2 regions of the Pseudarthrobacter lactosi genome follow, and region 2 is predicted to be linked to the other one. Evidence: predicted binding sites of a transcription regulator. Region 2 holds the regulator's gene; the other holds the start of a gene.
The links. Region 2 encodes LexA, which represses DNA repair genes until DNA is damaged. Its sites were predicted from a motif close to TCGAACANNTGTTCGA; they were not measured.

Region 1 (5,522 bases), on a different contig from region 2:
TCAACGCCGGCAACGGTTTTGGCGTAGCTGATGGCGAGTGTGCCGAACACGGTGGAGACGGCAGCGATGAAGGCACAGCAGACCACGCGGAGCACGTCGCGCCAGTGGTCCTTGAGGAGGTCGGCGACCGGCAGCTTGGAGATCTGCGCGGTCTTCTGGGCTTCCTCGAACGCCGGCGGCTCGTGCAGGGTGCGGCGGATAAAGAAAGCAACAAGAACGACGACGGCGCTGAGCCAGAACGGGACGCGCCAGCCGATGCCGTACTTGATCTCGTCCGGGAGGGCAAGGACTGGGATGAAGACGAGGGCGGCGAGGATCTGGCCGCCCTGGGTGCCGGTGAGGGTCCAGGAGGTGAAGAAGGAGCGGCGGTTGTCCGGTGCGTGTTCCAGCGTCATGGATGATGCGCCGGCCTGCTCGCCGGCGGCGGAGAGGCCCTGGCAAAGCCGAGCCAGCACCAGCAGGGCGGGAGCCCACCAGCCCACGGTGTTGAAATCGGGCAGGCAGCCGATCAGGAACGTCGAGGCTCCCATCAGCAGCAGCGTGAACATCAGGACCTTCCGCCGGCCTACGCGGTCACCAAAGTGACCCAGGATGACGGCGCCCACCGGCCGTGCCACGTAGGCGAAGCCGAAGGTGGCGAAGGACATGATTGCAGCGTTTGCTCCGGCGTCCGGGAAGAACACGGTGGGGAAGATCAGGGCTGCTGCGGAACCGAAGATGAAGAAGTCGTAGTATTCGACGGCGCTGCCCAGGAAGCTGGCGAGGGCTGCCTTCTTTGGCGTCCCGGCAGGGGCAACAGTGCCCGGCCCGGCGGACGGAAGTGTCTGGCTCATGGAGTTCCTTAGATGTGACGACGTTGTCGCGGATGGATCTGGAGGGTCGCAGCCGCAGCGGCCTGAGTGGAGCTGGTGCGGTGCGGCTGGAGTCCGTGGAAAGACCCGGACCAGTAGCCACATGGTGGGAGCTACTTGTGCGATACAGCAATGATGGCTGTGAGCGCAGTCACTTGTCAAGAAAATAATCACCATCTAGAAATAGTTCCCACGATGTGGCAACATCGACGTATGAGTGTGAATCAAACCACAGCGCCCGATGACGTCGCCGCTGATCCAAAGACGCCCAAGGGTGACCGTACGGACATGGTGGGCAAGGCCCTGGGCCTGCTGGTCCTCCTGGGTGACGAACCGCGTGGGGCCAGTGCCGCGGAGATCTCGCGCCGCGCCGATCTCCCCTTCAGTACCACCTACCGCCTACTGGGATCCCTAACGCGGGACGGATTTGTGGACTACGAGCCGGACGGCCGCCGCTACCACCTGGGCCTGCGGATCTTCCAGCTGGGGCAGCGGGTCTCCAACCATCACGGATTTGCCGGCACGGCGCTGCCGGTCCTTCGCCGCGTGACCGAGCAGACTGGAGAGGCCACCATCCTCAGCGTCCGCGACGGCCACCACCACCTGACGGTCAACAAGGTGGACGGCCCGCAGACCTTCCGCGTCACGAGTGATCCCGGGCATCTGGGCGCCCTGCACGCGACGGCCGTGGGTAAAGCGCTGGTGGCTTTTGCCGAGGATGCGGAGCGTAAGGCGCTGCTCGAGGAGCTCGAGCTGGATTCCCTCACCGAGCGCACCATCACGGATCGGGCCGCCTTCCGTGCGGAAATCGAGAAGGTGCGCCGGCAGGGATATGCCGTGATGGACGAGGAGAACGAGAACGGCATGCGCGCCGTGGCTGTGCCGCTGCTCAATTCCCAGGGCCATGCGTTCGCCTCCCTGGCCACCGCGGTTCCCGTCTTCCGCCTCAGCATCGAAGCCCTGCAGGCCCATGTGCCCCTGCTGCAGGATGCCGCAGCAGAGCTGGCAGCGCGGTTGCCACAGCGGTAATTTACTCCGCAAATGTTCATATGTAGAACAAGCGTGCGAGAAGTGAACAAGTGTTGTACTGTAATCCCAATCACCCGACCCGCCGCGGACGCCCCGAGCGCCGTCGCCCGCCGGGTGCCGTATCAAAGGAGCTGCCCGGATGAGCAATCGAACTGAGTCCTACCTCGTGGGACTGGTCGGCGACGGTGTTATGCCGTCACTCACTCCCCCCATGCACGAACGCGAAGGCGATGTGCTGGGCCTGCGCTACCTCTACCGCCCCATTGACCTGCTGGAGCTCGGGCTTTCCGGCGATGCCGTGGGGGACCTGCTCAAGAGTGCCCGCAGCCTGGGCTTCAACGGCCTGAACATCACCCATCCGTGCAAGCAGCTTGTGCTGGCGCACCTGGACGAGGTCTCACCGGATGCCCTCAGGCTCGGCGCCGTCAACACCGTGGTCATCGAGGACGGACGCTTCATCGGCCACAACACCGACTTCTCCGGCTTCGCCGCCGCGCTCGCCTCCGGCCTTCCGGGCGCGCGGCTGGACCGCGTTGTCCAGCTGGGCGCGGGAGGGGCGGGTTCCGCCGTCGCCTACGCCCTGCTCACCGCCGGCGTGAAGGCGCTGGACCTGGTGGACGTGGACCCCGTCCGCTGCGCGGCACGCGCCGCAGAGCTGGCCGGCTTTTTCCCGGACAGCACCGTCACGGCGCGTACGACGGCGGAGCTGCCGCAGCTGCTGCCGCTGGGCGACGGTCTGGTGCACTGCACGCCCGTAGGTATGGCCGCCCACCCGGGAGTCCCGCTGGACCTGGACCTGCTGGAAACGCGGCACTGGGTGGCGGACATCGTCTACCGCCCGATCGATACCGAACTGGTCCGCGGCGCCCGTGCCAAAGGCTGCGAGGTCCTGGACGGTGGCCGCATGGCCGTAGGGCAGGCGGCGGATTCCTTCCGGATCTTTACCGGGCTGGAAGCCGATGCGGAACGCATGCGCAGCCATTTCCTGGAACTTGTGGCTAAGGAAGAGGTGGCTGCCTGATGCGCACCGGAATCGCCACGGTCTGCTTCTCCGGCACCCTGAAGGAAAAGATGCAGGCCTGCGCCATCGCCGGCTTTGACGGGATCGAAATCTTCGAGCAGGACCTGGTTACGTCGCCTCTCATGCCCGAGGACGTCCGCAAAATGGCGGCCGACCTTGGCCTCACGCTGGATCTTTACCAGCCGTTCCGCGACTTCGACAGCGTCTCCGAAGACCTCCTGGCCGCCAACCTCCGGCGCGCCGACGGAAAATTCAAACTCATGGCGCGGCTGGGCATGGACACCATCCTGGTCTGCTCCAACGTTGCCACCGCCAGCATCGACAGCGACGATCTCCGGGTGGAACAGCTCGGCAAACTGGCTGCGCTGGCGGGGGACCACGGCGTCAAGGTTGCCTACGAGGCCCTGGCCTGGGGCAAGTACGTCAGCGACTACGAGCACGCCCACAAGCTGGTGGAAGCCGTGGACCACCCCAACCTGGGCACCTGCCTGGACTCCTTCCACATCCTGTCCCGCAACTGGGACACCGCCCCCATCGAGGCCTTCAACCCGGAAAAGATCTTCTTCGTCCAGGTGGCCGACGCCCCCAAGCTCTCCCTGGACGTCCTCTCCTGGAGCCGGCACTACCGGGTCTTCCCGGGCGAGGGCCAGTTCGAGCTCGCCAAGTTCATGGGCCACGTGGTCCGGGCGGGGTACAGCGGCCCGGTGTCGCTGGAAATCTTCAACGACGTCTTCCGCCAGTCGGACGTGGAGCGCACCGCCGTCGACGCCATGCGCTCGCTCATCTGGCTGGAGGAACAGAGCGCCAAGTGGCTGGATGCTGCTTCTGACGGTGACAGTGGCGGTGCCGGTGGCACTGTTGCTGGTGGTCCTACGGCCCACGGCCGCCGTCGTTATCCCATGGAACTGGCCACGCTCCCGCAGGTAGCCGAACCGGCAGGATACAACTTCGCCGAGGTCAGGGCCGCGGACACCAAGGGGCTGGAAACGGTCCTGGGCCAGCTCGGCTTCGAATTCAACGGCCGGCACCGCACCAAGGACGTGCAGCTCTGGAGCATGGGCCACGCCCGGGTGATCATCAACGAGGCCGCACACGTCGAGGGAGACGCGTCAGCGGGGGATGCGTCGCCCGCCATCGCCGCTTTGGGGTTTGACGTCGCCTCCCCGGTCATTGCCTCCGCCCGGGCCCAGCAGCTCAAGGCCCCCGCGGTCCCGCGCAAGAGCCAGGCCAACGAGGAGGTGTTCCAGGGCTTCGCCGCCCCGGACTCCACCGAGATCTTCCTGTGCCAGGGCACCTCGGACGGCACCGCGGCCTGGACCAGTGAATTCGGGGAGGGGCTGGAGAAGCCGTCCGCCGGAGCCACCGCCATGATTGACCACGTCAACCTGGCACAGCCGTGGCAGCATTTTGACGAGGCCGTCCTCTTCTACACCAGCGCCCTCGCCCTGGAGCCCCAGCCGTTCGCGGAGGTTCCCAGCCCCACCGGCCTGGTCCGCTCGCAGGTCATGGCCACCGGGGACCGCACCGTGCGGCTGGTGCTGAACCTGGCGCCGCTGAACCAGCAGCGCAAGACCTACCAGGAACACATCGCCTTCGCGGTGGATGACCTGGTGGCCACCGCGAGGGACTGCAGGTCCCGCGGCCTGGAGTTCCTGCAGATCCCGGCGAACTACTACGAGGACCTGGACGCACGGTTCGGCCTGGCACCGGACTTTCTGGCCACGCTGCAGGACCTGAATCTTCTGTATGACCGGGACGCCGACGGCGAGTTCCTCCACTTCTATACGGCCACCGTGGGCAGTGTGTTCTTCGAAATGGTGGAACGCCGCGGCGCCTACGACGGCTACGGCGCCCCCAACGCCCCGGTGCGCCACGCAGTCCAGTACGACCACCTGCAGCACCGCTAGGACAGCACCACCCACCCGCAAAAACCATCAACACTCAGCAGCAACAACCAGAGAAAAGGAGGCCGCAGTGGAGACACAGCAGGATCTCAGTGCAGAGATCAACGCCATGGGCGACGCCTACGCGCGGGCACTCAAGGATGGCGCGCCGGCCGAAACCCAGCCCCGGCTGGACTATGCGCCCTACCGCAGCAGCATCCTGCGGCACCCCACCAAAAGCCTCCACCACGCAGACCCGGAAACCATCGAGCTGTACTCGCCGGCGTTCGGCCACCAGGACGTGCACGCCCTGGAGTCGGACCTGACCATCCAGCACAACGGCGAACCCCAGGGTGAGCGCATCATTGTGGCCGGCAAGGTCCTGGACGGTGACGGCCGCCCCGTGGCCGGGCAGCTCGTGGAGATCTGGCAGGCCAATGCGTCCGGCCGCTACATCCACAAGCGTGACCAGCACCCGGCCCCGCTGGACCCCAACTTCACCGGTGTGGGCCGCTGCATCACGGGCCCGGACGGCTCGTACCGGTTCACCACCATCAAGCCCGGCGCCTACCCCTGGAAGAACCATGTCAACGCCTGGCGCCCGGCCCACATCCACTTCTCGATGTTCGGCACGGAGTTCACCCAGCGCATCGTCACCCAGATGTACTTCCCCGGAGATCAGCTGTTCCCTCTGGACCCCATCTACCAGTCCATCGTGGACCAGGATGCCCGCGACCG
Region 2 (5,522 bases):
ACGTCAGTGACAACGTACCGGGAGCACCCGGCGTCTTCGAGCCGGCCCAGGACCTCCCAGAGGTCGCCGCCTTCTTTGGTCCAGCCGCGGCCTGCCAGCGTGGTTCCGCGGACATCGAGGCCGACGGCAATCCTGTCGCCGAAACGGTCGATGGCACTGCGCGTCCACTCGGGGTTCTCCAACGCCGCCGTGCCGAGATTGACGCGGGCCACGCCGAGGGCCAGGGCTGCCTCGAGGGATTCGTCGTCCCGGAGTCCGCCGGAGAGCTCAACTTTGATGTCCAGCCGGCCCACTACTTCGCGGAGCAGTTCGGCGTTGGAGCCACGGCCGAACGCGGCGTCAAGGTCCACCAGGTGCACCCATTCGGCGCCCTGCTCCTGCCAGTTGAGGGCTGCCTCGAGCGGCGTGCCGTAGCTTGTCTCGCTTCCGGCTTCCCCCTGGACCAGCCGTACGGCCTGTCCGTTTACGACGTCGACGGCGGGCAGCAGTTCAAGAACCGGCAGATCGGTTGCGGTGGTCATCTCAAATCCTCTTGGGTGTTGGTTGCTTGTGGAAGCGGAACTGGTGAATGCGTGGAGGCTAGTTTCCAGGAAGCGTCAGCAGGAAGGCGGCCAGCAGCGCCATACCGGCCAGGACGTAGAAGCCCACCTGGGTCCACAGCGGTTTGTGCTGCTGCCGGAAGGACAGGGCGCCGCCCACCAGGAGGCCGGCCAGGCCCATCAGGACGATCGACCACATCATCTAGCGGCATCCCTAGCAGCTGGCTTACGAAGGCCGTCGACCCAGTTGCGCAGCAGCCGCGCACCGGCGTCGCCGGATTTCTCGGGGTGGAACTGGGTAGCGCAGAGCGGTCCGTTCTCCACGGCGGCGATAAAGCGGGCTCCGTGTTCCGACCAGGTCACCAGCGGAGCAGTCATCCGCGGCTGGATCACGTCGAAGTTCCACTCCTGGACACCATAGGAGTGGACGAAGTAGAAGCGCTGGTCCTCGACGCCGGCGAAGAGCTTGGAGCCTTCGGGAACGTCCACGGTGTTCCAGCCCATGTGCGGCACCACTTCGGCGGGAAGGAGTTCCACCTTGCCCGGCCACTCCCCCATGCCTTCGGCTTCTGTCCCGTGCTCAACCCCGGCCTCGAACAGGACCTGCAGCCCGACGCAGATTGCCAGCACCGGCCTGCCCCCGGCCACGCGCCTGCCGATCAGCCGGATGCCGTCCACGGCCTTGAGCTCGCGCATAACGGTCTCGAACGCGCCGACGCCGGGCACTACCAGGCCTTCGGCGTTAAGAACGTCCTCGGCCCTGGAGCTGAGGATGACTTCGGCTCCGGCCCGTTCCAGGGCGCGCACGGCGGAGCGGACGTTGCCGGAACCATAGTCAAGGACGGTGACCGTGGGCTTGCCGTCGGGCGATACGGGCTTCTTGCCGGAGGCCGGATCGACGACGGCGCCGTCCCGGAGGATTTGGCCGCTCACAGGGCACCCTTGGTGGAGGGGATTCCCTCCACGCGGGGATCGGGTTCGACTGCAGCGCGCAGGGCGCGGGCGAAGGCCTTGAACTGCGCTTCCACGATGTGGTGCGGGTCACGGCCCGCTATGACGTTCATGTGGAGGCAGATGCCTGCGTGAAGCGTGATCGCCTCAAAGACGTGGCGAGTCAGTGACCCCGTGAAGTGGCCGCCGATGAGGTGATACTCCTGCCCGGCAGGCTCACCGCCGTGCACCAGGTAGGGGCGGCCGGAGACGTCGACGACGGCGTGTGCCAGGGCTTCGTCGAGGGGTACTGTGGCCTCGCCGAACCTGCGGATCCCTGCTTTGTTGCCCAAGGCTGTGCGCAGCACCTCGCCGAAGGTGATGGCGACGTCCTCCACCGTGTGGTGGACGTCAATGTGGATGTCACCGGTGGCCTTGACCGTCATGTCAATCAACGAGTGCTTGCACAGCGCCGTCAGCATGTGGTCGTAGAACGGGACGGACGTGTCGATGTCCGATACTCCCGTGCCGTCGAGGTTGATCTCCACGAGCACTGACGATTCACTGGTGGCACGCTCCATGCGTGCGGTCCGGGGCGCGGCAGCGTTCGATCCGGTGGAACTCATGGTCATACGTCCTTTAGGCGAAGTCAGTGATGCGTAAGCGAAGGAGATGTGCCGGCGCGCGGCGGCGCCGATACTTCAAGTTTAGGCGGGCAGCTGGGCCTGGCTGGCCAGGATGCGTTCCAGCGCAGTCAGGAACGCTGTGGTCTCCCTCTCAGTTCCTGCTGTGACACGCAGGTGGCCGGGGATGCCGACGTCACGGATCAGCACGCCGTCGTCCAGCAACTGCTGCCAAACGTCATGCGGGCTGTCGAGGCCCCCGAAGAAGACATAGTTCGAATCGGAGGCGGCAGGCTTGAGGCCCATGCGGGTCAGCTCCGACACAATGCGGTCGCGCTGCTCCTTGATGTCCTCGACGTCGGCCATCAGGGCCGTGCGGTGCTGGAGGGCGGCGAGGCCTGTCGCCTGGGTGATGGCCGAAAGGTGGTACGGCAGCCGGACCAGGCGAAGTGCGTCCGTGACTTCAGGAGCGGCGGCCAGGTAGCCCAGACGGGCGCCCGCGAGGGCGAACGCCTTGCTCATGGTGCGGGACACTATGAGTCGTTCCCGGCCGGGCAGCAACGTCAGTGCGCTGGGCGTTCCGTCGTGGGCGAACTCGTGGTAGGCCTCGTCAACGATCACGATTGTCTGGCTGGCCTCGCCGGCCGCGTACACGGCCTCGACAACGTCCAGGCCCAGGCCAGTGCCGGTGGGGTTGTTCGGTGAGCACAGGAAAACGATGTTGGGCTGAAGCTCTTTGACCTGCAGGGCAGCCGATTCGGCACTGAGCCCGTAGTCATCAGCGCGCTGTCCGGTGATGTACCCGGTGTCCGTGCCGCTGGCAAGGAGCGGGTACATGGAATACGTGGGCGGGAATCCCAGAGCCGTGCGCCCGGGTCCGCCGAAAGCCTGGAGAATCTGCTGGAGGACCTCGTTGGATCCGTTGGCTGCCCAGATGTTGGTGGCGTCAAGGCCGTGGCCGAGGTATTCGGCCAGCGCTTCGCGGAGTTCGGTGAACTCACGGTCCGGATAGCGGTTGAGGCCTGCCGCCGCTTCCGTCACAGCGGCACTGATCGCGGCCCGGACGTCTGCCGGGACCCCATGGGTGTTTTCGTTGACGTTCAGCAGGATGGGCACATCCAGTTGCGGGGCACCGTACGGGGTCAGCCCGCGGAGGTTGGTCCGGAGGGGAAGTCTGTTCAGACGCTCTAGCTGGTCATTCACCTGAACAGTTTAGGTCCGAAGCAGACGGCCGGAAAATGTGACGGGCTGCTGCGGCACGTGCCTGGGCCTGAAGCCTCCCTATTTGGTGGGGACGAAGAGCTGCTGTCCGGGGACCACGCCGCCGGCGGAAAGGTTGTTCAACTGGGCAATATCTGCGATGACATCCCGGGGATCACGCTCGGGCGCAACGGTACTGGCGATGGCCCAAAGCGACTGCCCGGCCTGCACTGTGACCGAGGCTGTTGGCGTCAACGACAGGTCTGCGGCAGAGTCGGCAGCCTTTGCCGGGGCGTTGAGGAAACCTGCCAGGGAAAGCAGGATTGCGGCAAGGATCACCAGCGGGAAGCCGATGAGGACAATCCGGCCCCGACGGGTCAGACGCAGCGGCGGCCGGGATTCCCTGCGCTGCCTGGGCGCCGAACCCGACGTTGGCCCGGGCGCGGACCACTGCCGCGAGGTGAGGTCCTGCACGGAAACGAGCTGCGGACGCGAGTCCTGCGAAGCAGATAAAGCTGACATGAAATGAGCCCTCCTGGACCATACTGTGCTGCCCGGCGCGCCCTCCGCGTCCACTTGCCGGTGCCGGCCTGGGCCGTCCATAAATTCGAATATTCGAATCCGCAAGCAACGAGTAGAACACATGTTCGAACTTTGCTTCTTCATTTTTAGCACTTATCAACGAATATTGTCGAGACTCGCTAGAACAAATGTTTGAAAAAGCCTTATGGCTGGCCTACGTTTGGATCAAGAACAACCACCTCTGTAGTTGATCAGCAGGGTCTGACAATCAACTCCGACACCAGCCCCGGGGCGTTCCAGGCACCAGCGGCCGGAGCGGATCAGGGCAACCGAAAGGCATTGGCGAACATGGCAGCACCAGCCGCCGAGGGCAAGGCGACACCGCGCCGTCAGCCCCAACGGACCCCCAAGGGGCTCACCGCCCGCCAGAAGAAGATCCTTGAAACCATCCAGCGCTCGGTGAATGACAACGGCTATCCGCCGTCGATGCGTGAAATCGGCGACACCGTGGGCCTGGCGAGCTTGTCCAGCGTGACCCATCAGCTCTCGCAGTTGGAGAAACTGGGATACCTGCGCCGGGACCCGAAGCGTCCGCGCGCCATGGAGGTCCTGATGCCGTTGACGCTTGACGGCGGGTCGGCCAAGACCAACGGGGCAACCAAGCCTTCAGTCCTGCACGGCATCGGCGGAACGGTCACCGAGCTTCCCTCTGCCATGGACACCGCTATGGTGCCGTTGGTGGGCCGGATCGCGGCCGGCGGGCCCATCCTTGCTGATCAGGTGGTGGAAGACGTGATGCCCCTGCCACGGCAGCTCGTGGGCCAGGGTGAGCTTTTTATGCTGCGCGTGGCCGGCGACTCCATGGTAGACGCGGCCATCTGCGACGGCGACTGGGTAGTGGTCCGCCGCCAGGCCGACGCCGCCAACGGCGACATCGTCGCGGCCCTGCTGGACGATGAAGCCACCGTCAAGACGTTTCGCCAGCGTGATGGCCACACGTGGCTGTTGCCGCAGAACACGCAGTACGAGCCCATTCTGGGCGATCACGCCACGATTATGGGCAAAGTCGTCTCAGTCCTGCGGTCTTTGTAGTACCCGCGCTTCGTCAGGCGCTCTTCCCGGCCAGCCTTTCAAGGGCGGCAAACGCTGTCTTGCGGTCCGTGGTGGGCCAGAACGGCGGCAGCGCTGCGCGGAGGAATCCGGCGTAGCGCTCGGTGGCAAGCCGGGAATCAAGCACGGCCACCACGCCTTTGTCTCCGGTGGAACGGATCAGCCGGCCCGCGCCCTGAGCCAGGCGGATGGCCGCATGGGTCGCCGATACCGCCATAAAGCCGTTTCCGCCGGCCTGTGCAACGGCGCGGGACCGTGCGGTCATCAGCGGATCATCCGGCCGCGGGAATGGAATGCGGTCGATCACCACGAGCCGGCATGATCCGCCCGGAACATCAACACCCTGCCACAGGGACATGGTTCCGAAGAGGCAGGTGTCGGGCTCGTCCGCGAACTGCTTCACGAGGGCAGTCATGGTGGAGTCGCCCTGGCACAGAATGCTGAGGCCGAGCCGGGGACGCATCGCCTCCGCTGCCTCCTCGGCGGCACGGCGCGATGAAAAGAGACACAGGGCGCCGCCACCGGACGCCCGGATCAGCGCCTCGAGTTCATCGAGTGCCTCCGGCGAAGCCCCGCGGCCCGGCTTGGGGAGGTGCCC

Region 1: a site for LexA is predicted at 1,904-1,919, ahead of ACZY0Q_RS18820 (shikimate dehydrogenase). Genes of this name have one in related genera too.

The regions. Positions count from the first base shown of each region.
Region 1 is NZ_JBVAYS010000005.1:90,161-95,682, reverse strand. Features, by position in the region: gene ACZY0Q_RS18830 (MFS transporter) at 1-833, opposite strand, end outside; gene ACZY0Q_RS18825 (IclR family transcriptional regulator) at 1,065-1,880, shown strand; gene ACZY0Q_RS18820 (shikimate dehydrogenase) at 2,020-2,901, shown strand; gene ACZY0Q_RS18815 (bifunctional sugar phosphate isomerase/epimerase/4-hydroxyphenylpyruvate dioxygenase family protein) at 2,901-4,808, shown strand; gene pcaH (protocatechuate 3,4-dioxygenase subunit beta) at 4,876-5,522, shown strand, end outside.
Region 2 is NZ_JBVAYS010000002.1:737,926-743,447, reverse strand. Features, by position in the region: gene priA (bifunctional 1-(5-phosphoribosyl)-5-((5-phosphoribosylamino)methylideneamino)imidazole-4-carboxamide isomerase/phosphoribosylanthranilate isomerase PriA) at 1-521, opposite strand, end outside; gene ACZY0Q_RS13300 (hypothetical protein) at 580-741, opposite strand; gene hisH (imidazole glycerol phosphate synthase subunit HisH) at 738-1,472, opposite strand; gene hisB (imidazoleglycerol-phosphate dehydratase HisB) at 1,469-2,095, opposite strand; gene ACZY0Q_RS13285 (histidinol-phosphate transaminase) at 2,177-3,295, opposite strand; gene ACZY0Q_RS13280 (LysM peptidoglycan-binding domain-containing protein) at 3,374-3,814, opposite strand; gene lexA (transcriptional repressor LexA) at 4,163-4,906, shown strand; gene ACZY0Q_RS13270 (ATP-dependent DNA helicase) at 4,920-5,522, opposite strand, start outside.